Pigmentiphaga aceris: one gene and its partner. The protein of the gene in region 1 interacts with the protein of each later gene in a pairwise test. Links are inferred from orthologs where the notes say so. Each region holds a gene or a part of one and is shown in the gene's direction. Other genes may lie near its edges. The genes, in order: ligA and leuS.

What was found.
Region 2: the proteins of ligA (region 1) and leuS interact in binary tests that used the Escherichia coli proteins (3 or more experiments, as listed by UniProt). The link is inferred for Pigmentiphaga aceris from one-to-one orthologs.

The regions. Positions count from the first base shown.
Region 1 is NZ_CP043046.1:2,482,637-2,490,391, forward strand. Bases 1,512-4,435 are described here. They hold ligA (NAD-dependent DNA ligase LigA), read left to right. Parts: upstream 1,512-1,909; coding sequence 1,910-3,961; downstream 3,962-4,435. Other genes in these bases: FXN63_RS10710 (cell division protein ZipA C-terminal FtsZ-binding domain-containing protein), read left to right, coding at 1,512-1,821; FXN63_RS10720 (S-methyl-5'-thioinosine phosphorylase), read left to right, coding at 3,966-4,435. In the rest of the region: chromosome segregation protein SMC, read left to right, coding at 1-614; more of FXN63_RS10710, read left to right, coding at 652-1,511; more of FXN63_RS10720, read left to right, coding at 4,436-4,724; FXN63_RS10725 ([protein-PII] uridylyltransferase), read right to left, coding at 4,809-7,391; map (type I methionyl aminopeptidase), read right to left, coding at 7,476-7,755. UniProt on the Escherichia coli protein: DNA ligase that catalyzes the formation of phosphodiester linkages between 5'-phosphoryl and 3'-hydroxyl groups in double-stranded DNA using NAD as a coenzyme and as the energy source for the reaction.
Region 2 is NZ_CP043046.1:3,916,378-3,924,424, forward strand. What follows is about bases 3,128-6,343. They hold leuS (leucine--tRNA ligase), read left to right. Parts: upstream 3,128-3,479; coding sequence 3,480-6,143; downstream 6,144-6,343. Other genes in these bases: budC (meso-2,3-butanediol dehydrogenase), read left to right, coding at 3,128-3,384; FXN63_RS17005 (LPS-assembly lipoprotein LptE), read left to right, coding at 6,161-6,343. Also shown: FXN63_RS16990 (UvrD-helicase domain-containing protein), read right to left, coding at 1-2,347; more of budC, read left to right, coding at 2,578-3,127; more of FXN63_RS17005, read left to right, coding at 6,344-6,664; holA (DNA polymerase III subunit delta), read left to right, coding at 6,668-7,756; FXN63_RS17015 (glutamate-5-semialdehyde dehydrogenase), read left to right, coding at 7,893-8,047.

The DNA.
Region 1 (7,755 bases):
TCAACCTGGCGGCGCTGGAAGAATTGACCATTGCGCGCGAGCGCAAACGCTTCCTGGACGAGCAGCACGCGGACGTTTTACTGGCAATTGACACCCTGGAAGACGCGATTCGGAAGATTGATCGTGAAACCCGACAATTGCTGCAAGAAACCTTTGATACGGTTAATCGTCACTTCGGTGAACTGTTTCCGTTACTGTTTGGTGGAGGCGAGGCACGTCTGCAAATGACGGGCGATGAAATTCTCGATTCGGGCGTGCAAGTGATGGCGCAGCCGCCGGGAAAACGAAACAGCACAATTCACCTGTTATCGGGTGGCGAGAAGGCGTTGACCGCGACGGCGCTGGTGTTTTCGATGTTCAAGTTGAATCCGGCTCCGTTCTGCCTGCTTGACGAGGTGGATGCGCCGCTGGACGATGCGAATACCGAGCGTTACGCGAATCTGGTCAAGCGCATGAGCGAACATACGCAGTTCCTATTCATATCCCATAACAAAATCGCAATGGAAATGGCCCATCAATTGGTCGGTGTGACGATGCAGGAGCAAGGCGTGTCGCGTATCGTAGCCGTCGACATTGACTCGGCCATGCAATTGGCGATCGAAGACGCTGCCTGAGGGCGGCGCACAAACCACGGAACTCTGGACATCTGGCATGAGTGATTTACAGATCGGATTGATCGCATTGGGCGCGTTGGCGATCCTGATTATTCTCTGCATCAACTGGTGGCAGGACCGCCGCGCTCGCACGCAGATGCAGGCGCGCTTCCCGGTCGGCGAGCATGATGCACTGCTGAAAGACGCCGCACCGGCACCGTTCACCGAGATCCAACGACGCGAACCGAACTTCGGTGCACAACAGGCGGCAGCTGCCGCGGCTGCTGCGGCAAAGGGTGCTCCTGCGGCCAAGCCGGAACGTGCCGAGCCGGTTGTCTCCAGTGTTGAAGAGGACCTCAATGCAACGGTCTTGCCGGTCGATGAAGCTGCGTTGGCACCGGAAGTGGTGCAGCACGACGCCGACGAGCCCGATGCTGCCTGCGAAGCCGTGATCGACGTGGTCTTCAACGAGCCGGTGGCCGGCGACGAACTCGCCCCGTTCACGCTTGGCCTGCGCCATGCCGGTCACAAGCCCCTGCGCCTGTTCGCCGAAACGGCAGGTGGTTCGCACCACGCGTCACTTCGCCCGGACGCACGTTATGCCTCGCTGCAGGTTGCTGTGTTGCTGGCCAATCGCAGCGGCCCGCTGACCAGCGGCGAGTGGGCCGAAGCCCTGTCGCGTGCGCGGGTGCTGGCCGATCAGTTCGAGGGCAACGTCGAAGCGCCGTCCGAGCCGGCCGTGTTCGAGCATGCCCGCCAGCTTGATGCCGTATGCGCCGCGCTGGATGTGCAGGTTGGCCTGACGCTGGTGGCACGCACCGAGCGCTGGAGCGCGTCCGACGTCTTGACCGCCGCTCACCAAGTGGGCTTCGCACCGCTGTATGACGGTCGTCTGCCGTTCCTGGACAAGCAACAACGCGTGCGTTTCACGCTCACGCGCGGCGACAACCTGTCCTTTGAATCTGCTGCCAACACGACGATCAGCCAACTGAACCTGTTGCTGGATGTACCGCGCAGCCCGGCCGATCCGACCGCATTCAGCCAGATGGCGGCTGTGGCACGTCGTCTGGCTGCGGTCTTGAGTGCAGACGTGGTCGACGATGGCGGCCGTCCGCTGGCCGACGGTGCGGTGACGGCAATCGATCGCCAATTGCTTGAACGCGTCGAGCGGCTTGAAAAAGCAGGGCTCGAAGCAGGGTCGGTGCGTGCACGCCGGGTCTTCGGATAATTGTTCAGAATGAATTTTTCGGGGCCGTACCCGTGCATCTTCCTGCGGGATGATGCACGGGCGGCCCCGATTGTTTTACGGATGTCGCATGACTGATCTGCCTGCCGGCCAGGATGCCGAAACCCTTGCACGCACCCGCGTGACAGCGTTGCGCGAGGATATCGAAGCACATAACCACCGTTATCACGTGCTCGATGCACCGATCATCAGCGATGTCGAATACGACAAGCTGTTCCGCGAGTTGCAGGCGCTGGAAGCCGAATTCCCGCTGTTGGCCGATCCTGATTCGCCCACGCAGCGCGTAGGTGCCGCGCCGCTAGCCCAATTCGACGTGGTGCGTCACCGTGTGCCCATGCTGTCCTTGGGCAATGGTTTTGAAGACGCGGACGTAGAGAGTTTCGATGCACGTGTGCGTGACGGCCTGGATCGTGATTCTGTCGATTACGCCTGTGAATTGAAATTCGATGGCCTGGCGATCAGTCTGCGTTATGAAAACGGCCGTTTTGTGCAAGCCGCGACGCGCGGTGATGGTGAGGCTGGAGAAGACGTCACCGCCAATATCCGCACCTTGCGTGGCATTCCACTGAAACTGCGCGGCGAAGCACCTGCCGTGCTGGAAGTGCGCGGTGAAGTGCTGCTGTTCCGCGAAGATTTTGCCAAGTTGAATGCCGCCCAGGGCGAGCGCGGTGAGAAGGTGTTCATCAATCCCCGCAATGCCGCGGCCGGCAGCCTGCGTCAGCTTGACCCGCGCATCACCGCGCGCCGTCCGCTGCGTTTCTTTGCGTATGGCTGGGGCGAGATCGAAGGCCAGGTGCCGCACACCACGCACAGCGCGATGATGGGCTGGCTGGAAGCGCTTGGATTCCCGGTCAATGGCGAGCGCAAGGTCGTCACAGGTGCGCAAGGTTTGCTGGAATTCTACCGAGACATCCAGACGCGTCGTCCTGATCTGGCCTACGACATCGACGGTGTCGTCTACAAGGTGGACAGCCTGGCCGCGCAACGCACGCTGGGCTTTGTTTCGCGCGCACCGCGCTTTGCACTGGCGCACAAATTCCCGGCCGAAGAAGCCACCACCGAGCTGCTGCGGATCGAGTTCCAGGTGGGGCGCACCGGTGCAATCACGCCGGTTGCGCGACTGGCCCCGGTGTTTGTCGGTGGCGTCACTGTGACCAACGCAACGCTGCACAACGAGGGTGAAATCCATCGCAAGGATGTGCGTGCGGGCGACACCGTGGTGGTGCGACGCGCGGGCGATGTGATCCCCGAAGTCGTTGCCCCCGTGCTCGAAAAACGCCCGGACGGGGCGGTGCCGTTTGTGATGATCAGCCAGTGCCCGGTGTGCGGCTCGGCGGTTGAAAAGCCCGAAGGCGAGATCATTGCCCGCTGTACTGGTGGCCTGTTCTGCGCAGCCCAGCGCAAGCAAGCCGTGTTGCATGCGGTGCAGCGCCGCGCCTTGGATATCGAAGGCCTGGGTGAAAAGCTGATCGATCAACTGGTCGACACCGATCGCGTCAAGACGCTGGCAGACCTGTTCACGCTGAATGCCGAGACTCTGGCCGAACTGCCGCGCATGGGTGCCAAGTCTGCCGAGAATGTGGTGGCTGCCATTCAAGCCGCACGCACGCCGCCCCTGGGGCGTTTCCTGTTCTCGCTGGGCATTCGCCACGTGGGCGAATCCACCGCGCGCGACTTGGCCAAACGCCTGGGCTCGCTGCAAGCGGTGATGGACGCAAGCGAAGCGACTTTGCTGGAAGTGCCTGACGTCGGCCCGATCGTGGCCGCATCGATTCATCGTTTCTTTGCCGAAGCCCATAACCGCGAAGTCGTGCAGGCCTTGCTCGACAACGGCGTGACACCGGGCCAGGAAACCGTGGCAGCAAGCGGTGGTGGCGCGCAAGGCGTACTGGCCGGCAAGACGCTGGTGCTGACCGGCAGCCTGCCAACGCTGTCACGCGATCAGGCCGCCGAGCTGATTCAAGGTGCGGGCGGCAAGGTCAGCGGTTCGGTATCGAAGAAGACCCACTATGTGGTGGCTGGCGAAGATGCCGGCAGCAAACTCACCAAAGCTCAGGAACTGGGCGTGACCATTCTGGACGAGGACGGGCTGCACGCCTTGCTCGCCGGATCGACGGAGTAGACGCATGTACGCAATTATCGGGGGCAGTGGGCTGTATCAGCTGGCCGGCTTCCAGGCGACCCGCCGTCAGGTCGTCCGCACACCTTATGGCGAGCCGTCGGGTGCCTTGACCTTCGGCCGCATCGGCGATGGCGACGAACTGGTTTTCCTGGCGCGTCACGGTTATGGCCACACGCAGGCCCCGCATCGAATCAATTACCGCGCCAATCTGTGGGCCTTGAACGAAGTCGGTGTGGAAAAAATTCTGTCTGTGGCCACGGTTGGTGGTGTGTCGCCGGACTGCGGCCCGGGTCAGTTGGTGGTGCCAGATCAGATCATCGACTACACCTACGGCCGCGCCAACACCTTCTTCGATGGCGGCGATCAGCCGGTCGTCCATGTCGATATGACCTTGCCGTATTCGGAAGTCGTTCGACAGGAATTGTTGCAGGCCGCAAAAAGTGTCGTTGCCATTCGCGATGGCGGCGTTTACGGCTGCACCCAAGGCCCACGTCTGGAAACCACCGCCGAAATTCGCCGTCTGGCGCGTGATGGCGTCGATATCGTTGGCATGACCGGCATGCCGGAAGCTGCGCTGGCTCGCGAGCTTGATCTGCACTATGCGGCATTGTGCGTGGTAACCAATCACTCGGCTGGGGTGGGCAGCAGTCTGACCGAAATCTCGCTCGACGATATTCGCGTGACGCTGGATCACACCATGCAGTCGGTGCATCGCATTCTGGGGCAGATGTTGGGACAGCCGCTGGTCAATCGCGATAGTTGATTTCAACGGCCACGATGACAAAAGGGTGCCGATCGTTGATCCGCACCCTTTGTCATTTGCAGCACTGATTACTCGAAGCCTCGACTACAGCGCTTCCAGCAAATCCTTTTCGAACTGACGCTGTCCGCGCGGGCTGTTCAAGGTCTGTCCGCCAATCAGGAAGGTATCTTCGACCCGCTCGCCCAGCGTCAACACCTTCGCCGTCTGCAGCGTGATCTTGTGCTGGCCAAAGGTGCGTGCCAAGGCATACAGCAAGCCATTTCGGTCTGTGGTGATCACCGACAGAATCCAGAACTGATTGCGCTCATCGGGACGAAGCTCCACGCTTGGCTGCACCGGGAACAGGCGCGACTGGCGTGAGGCTCGGCCCGCCACCGGCTCGCAGATCGTGGAAGTCGAACCGGCAAGCTCGCTGCTCAAGGCATGCGCCAATTCGTGTTCCACCAGGGTGGTCATCGCCCGGTGATCGCTGGCACTGCCCGGTGCCAGCACCATGAAGGTGTCCAGCGCCCAGCCGTGGCGGGTGGTGTGGATGCGCGCATCCTGCACGCTCAGGTTCTTGCCGGCCAGGTACGCGCAAATGCGCGCGAACAGATCCGGCTGATCGCGCACATACACCATGATCTGCAAGCCCACGCCTGCCGGGCCCAGACGGGCGCGCACGACGGCTTCTTCGTTGTTGACCTTGTTGTACAGGTGGCGGGTCTGCCAGGCGATGTCATCGGCCTCGTGGCGCAGGAAATACGCCACATCGAGCTGTTTCCAGAACGCATCCCGTGCGTCGTCGCGCAGACCGCGCAGCCGCAGCAATCGTAGCGCTTCCTGCCTTCTGGCTTCCAGTACGGTGTTGGAATCGACGCGTTCGCCGCCCAGCGCGCGCATGGTCAGGCGGTACAGGTTCTCCATCAGCTGCGCTTTCCAGGCGTTCCACACCTTCGGGCTGGTGCCACGCACGTCCGCCACCGTCAGCAGATACAGACCGGTCAGCTTGCGCTGATCGCCCACCAGGGCGGCAAAATCGTTGATGGTGTCGGGGTCGGACAAGTCCTGCTTTTGTGCCACGCTGGACAGCATCAGGTGATTGCGTACCAGGAATTCGATCAGCTCCGCGTCTTCCGCCGCTAAGCCGTGGTCGCGGGCAAAACGCCGCACTTCCACTGCGCCAAGCACCGAATGGTCGCCGCCACGCCCCTTGGCAATATCGTGGAACAGAGCAGTGGCATACAGCAACCAATGGCGGTCGAAGTCCAGCATCAGCTGGCTGCAGAACGGGTATTCGTGCGCGTGCTCCGGCATCGTGAAACGACGCAGGTTGCGGATCACCATCATCGTGTGCTGATCGACGGTGTACACGTGGAAAAGATCGTGCTGCATCTGCCCGACAATGCGTCGGAAGGGCGGCAAGTAGCGCGGCAGGATGCTCAGTTCGTTCATGCGCCGCAACTCGTGCACGATGCCGCGCGGCTGCTGCAGAATTTCCAAAAACAGCTTGCGATTCACCGGGTTGCGCCGAAACTGCGCATCGATACTGCCCTTGGCGTGCCAGATCGCGCGCAGCGTGCGTGCCGACATGCCTTTCAGCGATGAGTGCTGCTGCATCAACAGGAAGGCGCGCAGCAACAGCGTCGGATTGCGGGCAAAGGCGTCGTCTTGGCGCACATCCAGGCGGTCGTGCAGGCTCTGGAAGTCCTCGTCGATATCGACAGCGGCTTCGCCCGGCCGTGGGAACAGTCGCTCTTCCAGGTTCTGCACCAGGATCGTGTTCAGCTGGGTGACCAGCTTGGCGGCCCAGTAGTAGCGTTGCATCAGCACTTCGCTGGCACGCCGCGTAGGTGTGCCCACGATGCCGTAGGCGGTTGCCAAGGTCGATTGCACGTCGAACAGCACACGATCTTCGCGACGATTGGTGGTCAGGTGCAGTTCAATGCGCAGACGCTTGAAGGCTTGCTCGGCACGTCGAAGCTGGCGGGCTTCATCAGGCGTCAGCAAGCCTGCCCGGGCGATCTGGCTCCAGCTTTTGCCATAGCCGGCAGCGCGTGCCGCCCACAGGATTACCTGCAGGTCACGCAGGCCGCCGGGGGATTCCTTGCAATTGGGTTCCAGCGAGTAGGGCGTGTCCTGGTACTTCGTGTGCCGCTGCTGCATTTCCAGACGCTTGGCGCGGAAAAACGCGCGCGGGTCCAGGTGTTCGCGCATGGCGGCTTCCAGGCGACGAAACAGCGCCCGGCTGCCCGCCAGATAACGGGTTTCCAACAGCGCGGTTTCCACCGTGATGTCTTGCTCTGCCTCGGAAATGCATTGGGCAATCGTGCGCACGCTGTAGCCGGGCTCAATCCCCATGTCCCACAGCGCGGTCACCAGATTGGCGATCAGCGTCTCGTCGTCGGGCGAAGGCTCGCGGGCAAGCAGGACCAGCACGTCAACGTCGGAAAACGGGTACAGCTCACCGCGCCCATAACCGCCAACCGCGCCCAACACGGCACCGGGCGGCAGCGGCATGATCTGCAGCAAATCGATCAGCGCGTGGTCGACCACCCTGCGCAGGGCGGTCAACAGCGTATCGGGACGCAGATGCGTGCGGAAAGCGGCGATGGCTTCGGCGCGTTGTGTCTGCAGGCGTGCACGCAGGGCCGGCACACTGCTGGCCGGTTGAGTCAGATCGTTCATCGCAGTCTCTCCATCTGCGGCACCATGACGGCAGATGCCGGCCACCTGGGTAGCCGGTCTGGTCCGGGGCGGTGGTCGGTGTCTTCAGGCCGCCTGGGAAGCAACGAAGGCCGGCGGCGCGGGCATGCCCGGCGACACCGTCAGAATTTCATAACCGGTTTCGGTCACCACCAGCTGCAATTCCCATTGCGCAGACAGGCTGCGATCACGCGTGGTGATCGTCCAGCCATCGGGCATTTCACGAATTTCACGGCGACCGGCGTTGATCATGGGTTCGATGGTGAACACCATGCCCGGGGCCAGGACTTCGCCCGTGCCCGGACGGCCGTAATGCAAGACTTGCGGGTCTTCGTGGAAGCGTGCG
Region 2 (8,047 bases), 1.4 Mb from region 1 along the record:
CCAAGGCCAGCGTCTTGGTACCAACATCGGCGAAGCGCACCTGCACCTGAGCATCGGTACCACTGCCGGTCAGGGCCAGGATCACCCCTTCACCAAAGCGAGCGTGCGCCACACTCTGCCCCACCTTGAACATCGTGCCACCCACCTCAACGCCGACCGGCCCATTGCGGCTGCTCGAATAGCCTTGCGACGAACCAAAATAGCCCTGCTCGCGGCTGCGGTTGTGCCAGGTCGTCCCGACCTGCTCAGGGGCAGACTTACCATCGTCCCGCCACGCCGACGTCGCCCACGCAGACCCCACATCCGCCGCCCGCCCCGCCTTCGGCGTCAACCACTTCAACGCCTCGTCGGGCATCTCCGCCAGGAAGCGTGAACGCATGTGATAACGCGTCTGACCGTGCAACATCCGCGTCTGCGAGAAGCTCATATACAGACGCTGACGCGCACGCGTGATCGCCACGTACATCAGGCGGCGCTCTTCTTCCAGACCCGATTGTTCAAGAATGCTGTTCTCGTGCGGGAACAAACCTTCTTCCAGACCCGTGATGAAGACGGCATCGAATTCCAGGCCCTTGGCCGCATGCACCGTCATCAACTGCACGGCATCCTGGCCAGCGCTTGCCTGATTGTCGCCAGCCTCAAGCGCCGCATGCGACAGGAAACCCGCCAGCGGAGACGGAATGTCCTGGGCCAGGTCCGGCACCAAGGCACCTGCCTCGTCTTCGGGGTCGGGCAAACCTTGATCGGCATCGTTGATGCCCACCGTGCTGCCTTCGATCACGCCATCCTGACGATCCGGGTCGCGCATGTGGCCAGCTTCCGAGGCAAATGCAGCGGCGGCGTTCACCAGTTCGCGCAAGTTCTCGACGCGTTCGGCACCTTCTCGTTCGCCCTGGTAATGCGTGACCAGGCCACTGGCCTCGATCACGTGTTCCACCACTTCGTGCAGTTGCATGCCCTGCGTGTCGAAGCGCATCTGGTCGATCAGCATCGAGAAGCGCACCAGCGCGCTGCCGCCACGGCCCGGCACGCGGGCCACGGCAGAATACAGGCTGCCGTTCAGTTCACGGGCCAAGTCGGCTTGCTGTTCAAGCGTGCGTGCGCCAATGCCGCGTACCGGGAAGTTGGCGACGCGCATCCAGGCGGTGTCATCGTGCGGATTTTCCATCAGGCGCAGGTAGGCCAGCGCGTGCTTGATTTCCTGGCGTTCGAAGAAGCGCAGACCGCCGTAGACCTTGTAGGGAACGCCTGCCGAGAACAAGGCGTGCTCGACCACCCGCGACTGCGCGTTGCTGCGATACAGAATGGCAATGTCGCTGCGCAGGCGGCCTTCACCGATCAAGGAGCGGATTTCTTCCATGATGAAATGCGCTTCCTGGTTGTCCGACCCGGCTTCATACACACGGATCGGTTCACCATGCCCTTGATCGGTCCACAGGTTCTTGCCCAGACGGGTGCCGTTGTTCTGAATCAGCGCGTTGGCAGTGTCCAGAATGTGCCCATGCGAGCGATAGTTCTGCTCAAGCTTGATCACTGCACCGTGTGCGAATTCGTGTTCGAACTCGGCCATGTTGCCCACGTTGGCACCACGGAAGGCATAGATCGACTGGTCGTCGTCACCCACCGCAAACACGGCTGCACCGCCACCGGCCAGCAGTTTCAGCCAGCGGTACTGCAAGGTGTTCGTATCTTGAAACTCGTCGACCAGAATGTGACGGAAGCGCCGCTGGTAATGCTCACGAATCGGCGCGTTGCGTGCCAGCAGTTCGTAGGAACGCAGCAGCAGCTCGGAAAAATCAGCCACCCCTTCACGCTGGCATTGCGTGTCGTACAAGTCGTAAAGCTCGACCATGCGGCGCGTGAACGCGTCATGGGCCTCTACGTCGCCTGCGCGCAGGCCAGCTTCCTTGTTGCCGTTGATAAATTGCTGCAACTGCTTGGGCGGATATTTCTCATCGTCAACGTTGGCGGCCTTCAGCATGCGCTTGATCGACGCCAGTTGATCGGCAGTATCCAGAATCTGGAAGGTTTGCGGCAGGCCGGCGTCGCGGTGATGCGCGCGCAGCAAGCGGTTGCACAGACCGTGGAAGGTGCCGATCCACATGCCGCGCGTGTTGATCGGCAGCATGGCAGACATGCGCGTCAGCATTTCACGCGCTGCCTTGTTGGTGAAAGTCACGGCCAGCAGGCTGTGCGGCGTGGCACGGCCGGTCTGGATCAGCCAGGCCATGCGCGTGGTCAGCACCCTGGTCTTGCCGCTCCCGGCCCCGGCGAGCACCAGCGCATGGCGCGGCTCCAGCGTGACAGCGGCAAGTTGCGGGGGGTTCAGATTGGCAAGCAGGGACATGGCGGGACCGACAAAAAAGACAGAGAGAGCGCCGGGCAGTCTAGCACCTGACGACCGGCCGACTGTGGCCGCCCCGGTCCTGCTTGTCCTTCTGGCAGCACCGATTCGCTCCCAACAACGGGAACAGCTCTTGCGCCAGGGATAACCCTTTGCCGTGCGAAGTAAGGCCTTCCGTGGAACCTTCACCGAGGCCTTGCCACCGCGGCCAATCCGAGCAGGAGTTGTCACGCATGAGATTTGCAAACAAGACGGTCATTGTCACCGGCGCGGGATCGGGCATTGGTGAAGGCGCAGCGCGCCGCTTCTCCCACGAAGGTGCCAAGGTGGTGCTGGTTGGCCGAACCAAGGAAAAGCTTGAAAAGATCGCATCCAGCCTGCCAGCAGACCGCACGCTGGTCCATGTTGCCGACGTATCACAGGAAATCGAAGTGAACGCGCTGATCTCAGCCGTGGTCACGAAGTTCGGCAGCATCGACGTGGTGGTCAATGCAGCCGGCGTATTTGCGGGCAGCACCATTACCGAATCCACCACGGAAGACTGGCGCAAGGTCATGTCCAACGATGTGGACAGCATCTTCTTCATGTGCCGGGCCGCCATGCCGCACCTGATCCAAAGCAAGGGCAACATCGTGAACATCTCGTCGGTGTCGGGCATGGGTGGCGACTGGAATTCCAGCCTTTACAACGCGGCCAAGGGCGCGGTCACCAATTTCACACGCTCGATTGCGATGGACTACGGCCGTCAAGGGGTCCGGGTCAATGCCATCTGCCCGAGCATGACCATGACCGACATGACGCAGGACATGCTGGACAAGCCCGAACTGATGGAAAGCTTCAAGGAACGCACGCCACTGTGGGGGCCAGCCACGCCTGAAGATATCGCCGGACCGATCGCTTTTCTGGCCAGCGACGACGCCCGATATGTCACGGGTGTGAACCTGCCGGTTGATGGCGGCGTGACGGCAGCCAACGGTCAGCCGCCGCAGGGTGGAGCTCGGCCCTATAATGCTGGGTTAGGTCGCGCGGCCTACTCGTGATGATGTTCTCCGGGGGCCGCGCCCACGCCTCGCGTCCCGGCCGCCGTGCACGGGATGGACGCATTTCCTTGATCGCAGCCCAGCCCCCGGAAACCATGCAGGAACGCTACCACCCCGCCGAGGTCGAATCGGCCGCCCAGCAACACTGGAACGCCACCAACGCCACGTTGACCACCGAACACGCCAAGCGCCCGGACGGCTCTGAGAAGCCCAAGTTCTACGCTTGCTCCATGCTGCCCTACCCCAGCGGCAAGCTGCACATGGGCCATGTGCGCAACTACACCATCAACGACATGATGGCCCGTTATCTGCGGATGACCGGCCACAACGTATTGATGCCCATGGGCTGGGACGCCTTCGGCCTGCCCGCCGAAAACGCCGCCATGGACAAGGGCATCGCGCCCGCCAAGTGGACGCGCCAGAACATCGCCGACATGAAGGCGCAGATGCAACCGCTGGGCCTGTCGATCGACTGGTCGCGCGAGCTCGCCACCTGCGACCCCGAGTACTACAAGTGGAACCAGTGGTTCTTCCTGAAGATGCTGGAAAAGGGCATCGCGTACAAGAAGACCCAGGTCGTCAACTGGGACCCGATCGACCAGACCGTGCTGGCCAACGAACAGGTCATCGACGGCCGTGGCTGGCGCTCTGGTGCCGTGGTGGAAAAGCGCGAAATCCCGGGCTACTACCTGGCCATCACGCAATACGCTGACGAACTGCTGGACAACGTGTCCGACCCGGCTGCCCCCGGTTACCTGCATGGCTGGCCCGAGCGTGTGCGCCTGATGCAGGAACACTGGATCGGCAAGAGCCAGGGCGTGCGCTTCGCCTTCCCGCATGACATCAAGGACGCCGACGGCAAACTGGTGCAAGACGGCAAGATGTACGTCTTCACCACCCGTGCCGACACCATCATGGGCGTGACCTTCTGCGCCGTGGCCCCCGAGCACCCCATTGCAACGCTGGCCGCCGCGACGAACCCGACGCTGGCCGCGTTCATCGAGGACTGCGCACAAGGCGGTACCTCGGAGGCCGAAATGGCCACGAAGGAAAAGGAAGGCGTGCCGACCGGCTTCTTCGTGACCCACCCGCTGACCGGCGCGCAAGTGCCGGTGTGGGTCGGCAACTACGTGCTGATGGGTTATGGCGACGGCGCTGTCATGGGCGTCCCCGCCCACGACGAGCGCGACTTCGCCTTCGCCCGCAAATACAGCCTGGAGATCAAGCAGGTCGTGGCCGTCGAAGGCCAGCAATACAGCGACCAGGCTTGGCAAGAGTGGTACGGCGACAAGCAGCGCGGCGTCTTGGTGAACTCGGGTGAGTACACCGGCCTGGGTTATGCAGCCGCCGTCGACGCAATTGCCGCCGCCATCACGGTCAAGGAATTGGGCGAGAAAAAGACCACCTGGCGTCTGCGCGACTGGGGCGTGAGCCGCCAGCGCTACTGGGGCACGCCGATCCCGATCATCCACTGCGCCGATTGCGGCGACGTGCCGGTGCCCGAGAAAGACCTGCCGGTGATCCTGCCGGAACACCTGATCCCCGATGGCAGTGGCAACCCGCTGAACAAGGACGACGCGTTCCTGAACGTGGCGTGCCCGCACTGTGGCAAGCCGGCCAAGCGCGAAACCGACACGATGGATACCTTCGTGGACTCGGCCTGGTATTACATGCGCTATACCTGCCCGGACAGCGCCAACGCGATGGTCGATGCACGCAACGATTACTGGTCGCCGATGGACCAGTACATCGGTGGCATCGAACACGCCGTGCTTCACCTGCTGTATGCGCGCTTCTGGACCAAGGCCATGCGCGACATTGGCCTGATCAAGTACGACGAGCCGTTCACCAAGCTGTTCACGCAGGGTATGCTGCTCAATGAGTCGTATTTCCGCGAAGAGCCGAATGGCAAGAAGCGCTGGTTCTACCCCAGCGAAGTGGAAGTCACCCACGACGAGCGCGGTGCCCCGGTCAGCGCAGTTGCGCGCGCCGACGGCCAGCCGGTGCAGATGGGCGGCATCGAAAAGATGTCGAAGTCCAAGAACAACGTGGTGGAACCGGGCGACATCATCAGCCGCTTCGGTGCCGACACGGCACGCCTGTTCACCATGTTCGCAGGTCCCCCGGACCAAAGCGCGGCATGGTCCGACACCGGTGCCGAAGGCACGGCACGTTATCTGCGTCGCGTCTGGACCTTTGCCCATCGCCAAGCCGATGTCGTGCGTGAAGCGGGTGACGATTTCACCGGCATCAGCCCGGCCGGTGCACGCCTGCGCCGTGACATCCACTTGCTGCTGCGCACGGTCGGCCATGACTACGACCGCCTGCAATACAACACCGTGGTGTCTGGCACCATGAAGCTGCTGAATGCACTGGACGACGCCACGCTGACCGATTCGCCGGCCGACCGTGCTGCCCTGCGCGAAGGTACCGGCATTCTGTTGCGTGCGCTGTACCCGGGCGCACCGCACATCACCCACGCGCTGTGGCAGGAGCTTGGCTTCGGCACGCGCATCGGTGATCTGATCGATGCACCGTGGCCGCAGGTCGACGAAGCCGCGCTGGTGCAGGACGAGATCGAGCTGGTGTTGCAGGTCAACGGCAAGATGCGTGGTTCGGTCACCGTGCCCGCAGCGGCCGACAAGGACGCCATCGAAGCCGCCGCCCGCGCACACGAGGCGGTCGAGAAATTCCTCGAAGGTCGTCCGCCCAAGCGCGTTATTGTGGTGGCCGGCAAACTTGTCAACGTGGTGGGATGATGGTCAAACGGTTTGAGATGGATCCGGCACGACGCACGGTGTTGCGCACCGCGCTGGCGCTCGGCATGACCGCAGCGCTGGCCGGTTGCGGCTTCGCGCTGCGCGGCCAGGCCACCCTGCCCTACAAGACGATTTACCTGGGTTTCTCGGGTAACAACGAACTTGGCGCAAACCTGCGACGCAACATCCGCTACACCTCCAGCACCGAAGTGGTTGATCGGCCGCAGGACGCAGAAGCGCTGTTCCAGATGATGAGCGAAGAGCGTCAGAAGATCATTCTGACGCTCGACGGTCAGGGTCGGGTACGCGACTACGAGCTGATCTACCGCGTGGTCTTCCGCGTGCATGACGGCAAGGGTCGCGAATTCATGCCGCCGACCGAAATCAGTCTGCGCCGTGAAATCTCGTTCAACGACAGCGCACTGATGGCCAAGGAATCGGAAGAACGCCTGATCTACCGCGAGATGCAGGCTGACCTGGTGCAGCAGATCATGCGTCGCATGGAAGCGCAGGGCCGCTGATTCATGGGTGTGTCATTACGCGCGGAGCAATTGGCTGCCCGGCTCAAACCGGGCGAGCCTTTGTCGTCGCTCTACACCGTTACCGGCGACGAAGCCCTGCTTGTCATCGAAGCCATGGATGCGCTGCGGGCGGCTGCGCGCGCGGCCGGCCACCTTGAACGTGAGGTGGTAGTCGCCGATGCGCGTACCGACTGGACCACGGTCCTGGCCGGTACGCAGTCGATGTCGCTGTTCGGTGAACGGCGCATTCTTGAGCTGAAGCTGCCGGGTGGCAAACCCGGCAAATCAGGCGGCGATGTCATTGCGCGTCTGGCGGCCGATTGCGGCACCAAACCGCCGGGCACCGCCGACTGCATCACGCTGGTGATGCTGCCGCGCATCGACAAGACCGGTCGCGCAACACCGTGGTTCACCGCACTGGCCGCGCATGGCGTGGTGGTGGAAGTACCCACCATTGATCGCAATGCGCTGCCGGACTGGATCGGCCTTCGTCTGGCAGCCCAGCAACAACGCGCCCGTGGCCCGGTATTGCAATGGATGGCCGAACGGGTCGAGGGCAATCTGCTGGCCGCGCATCAGGAAATCCAGAAGCTGGGTTTGCTGTATCCGGAAGGCGATCTGAGCCTGGAACAGGTGCAGGATGCCGTCGCCAACGTGGCCCGCTACGACGTGTTCACCTTGCGTGACGCAATGCTTGCGGGTGATGCCACGCGCGTGGTGCGCACGCTTGACGGCTTGCGCGCTGAAGGTGAAGCACTGCCGCTGGTGCTGTGGGCAGTTGGCGAGGAAATTCGCCTGCTGGCCCGCCTGGCCGAAGCGCGTGCACAAGGCCAGAACCTGAGCGCATTGATGCGCAGCCTGCGTTTCTTCGGACCGCGTGAGCGCCTGGCCGAACAGGTGCTTGACCGGGTGGCTCCAAACGCCTGGCCTGCCGCGGTTCGACATGCCCACGAAGTCGACAAGATGATCAAGGGTTTGTCGGTGCCCGGGCGCTTGGCAGACCCGTGGCACGAAATCACCCGACTTGCCCTGCGACTGGCCGCACGCCCGTCGCGCCAGACACCACGCCGACCTCCGCGCCCTGCAGCCTGACCGGCAGTTTTCCCAAAGCGCTTACACTCGGTAAGCGCCCGGCTCGGCCGCTTGATTTGCCGGCTTACTTGCCACCTCAATTGCCGCCACCCGCCGCCCTTTCCAACAGCAGACCCAGACACGTCCGCCGACGACCATGAAATCTCTCGACATCTCCGAATACATGACGCAGCTCGGTACGCGAGCACGCGCAGCATCGCGCGCCATCGCCCGAGCTGACGACACTGCCAAGTCAGGTGCCCTGCGCGCCATCGCACGTGGCCTGCAAGCCAATCGCGATGCCTTGATTGC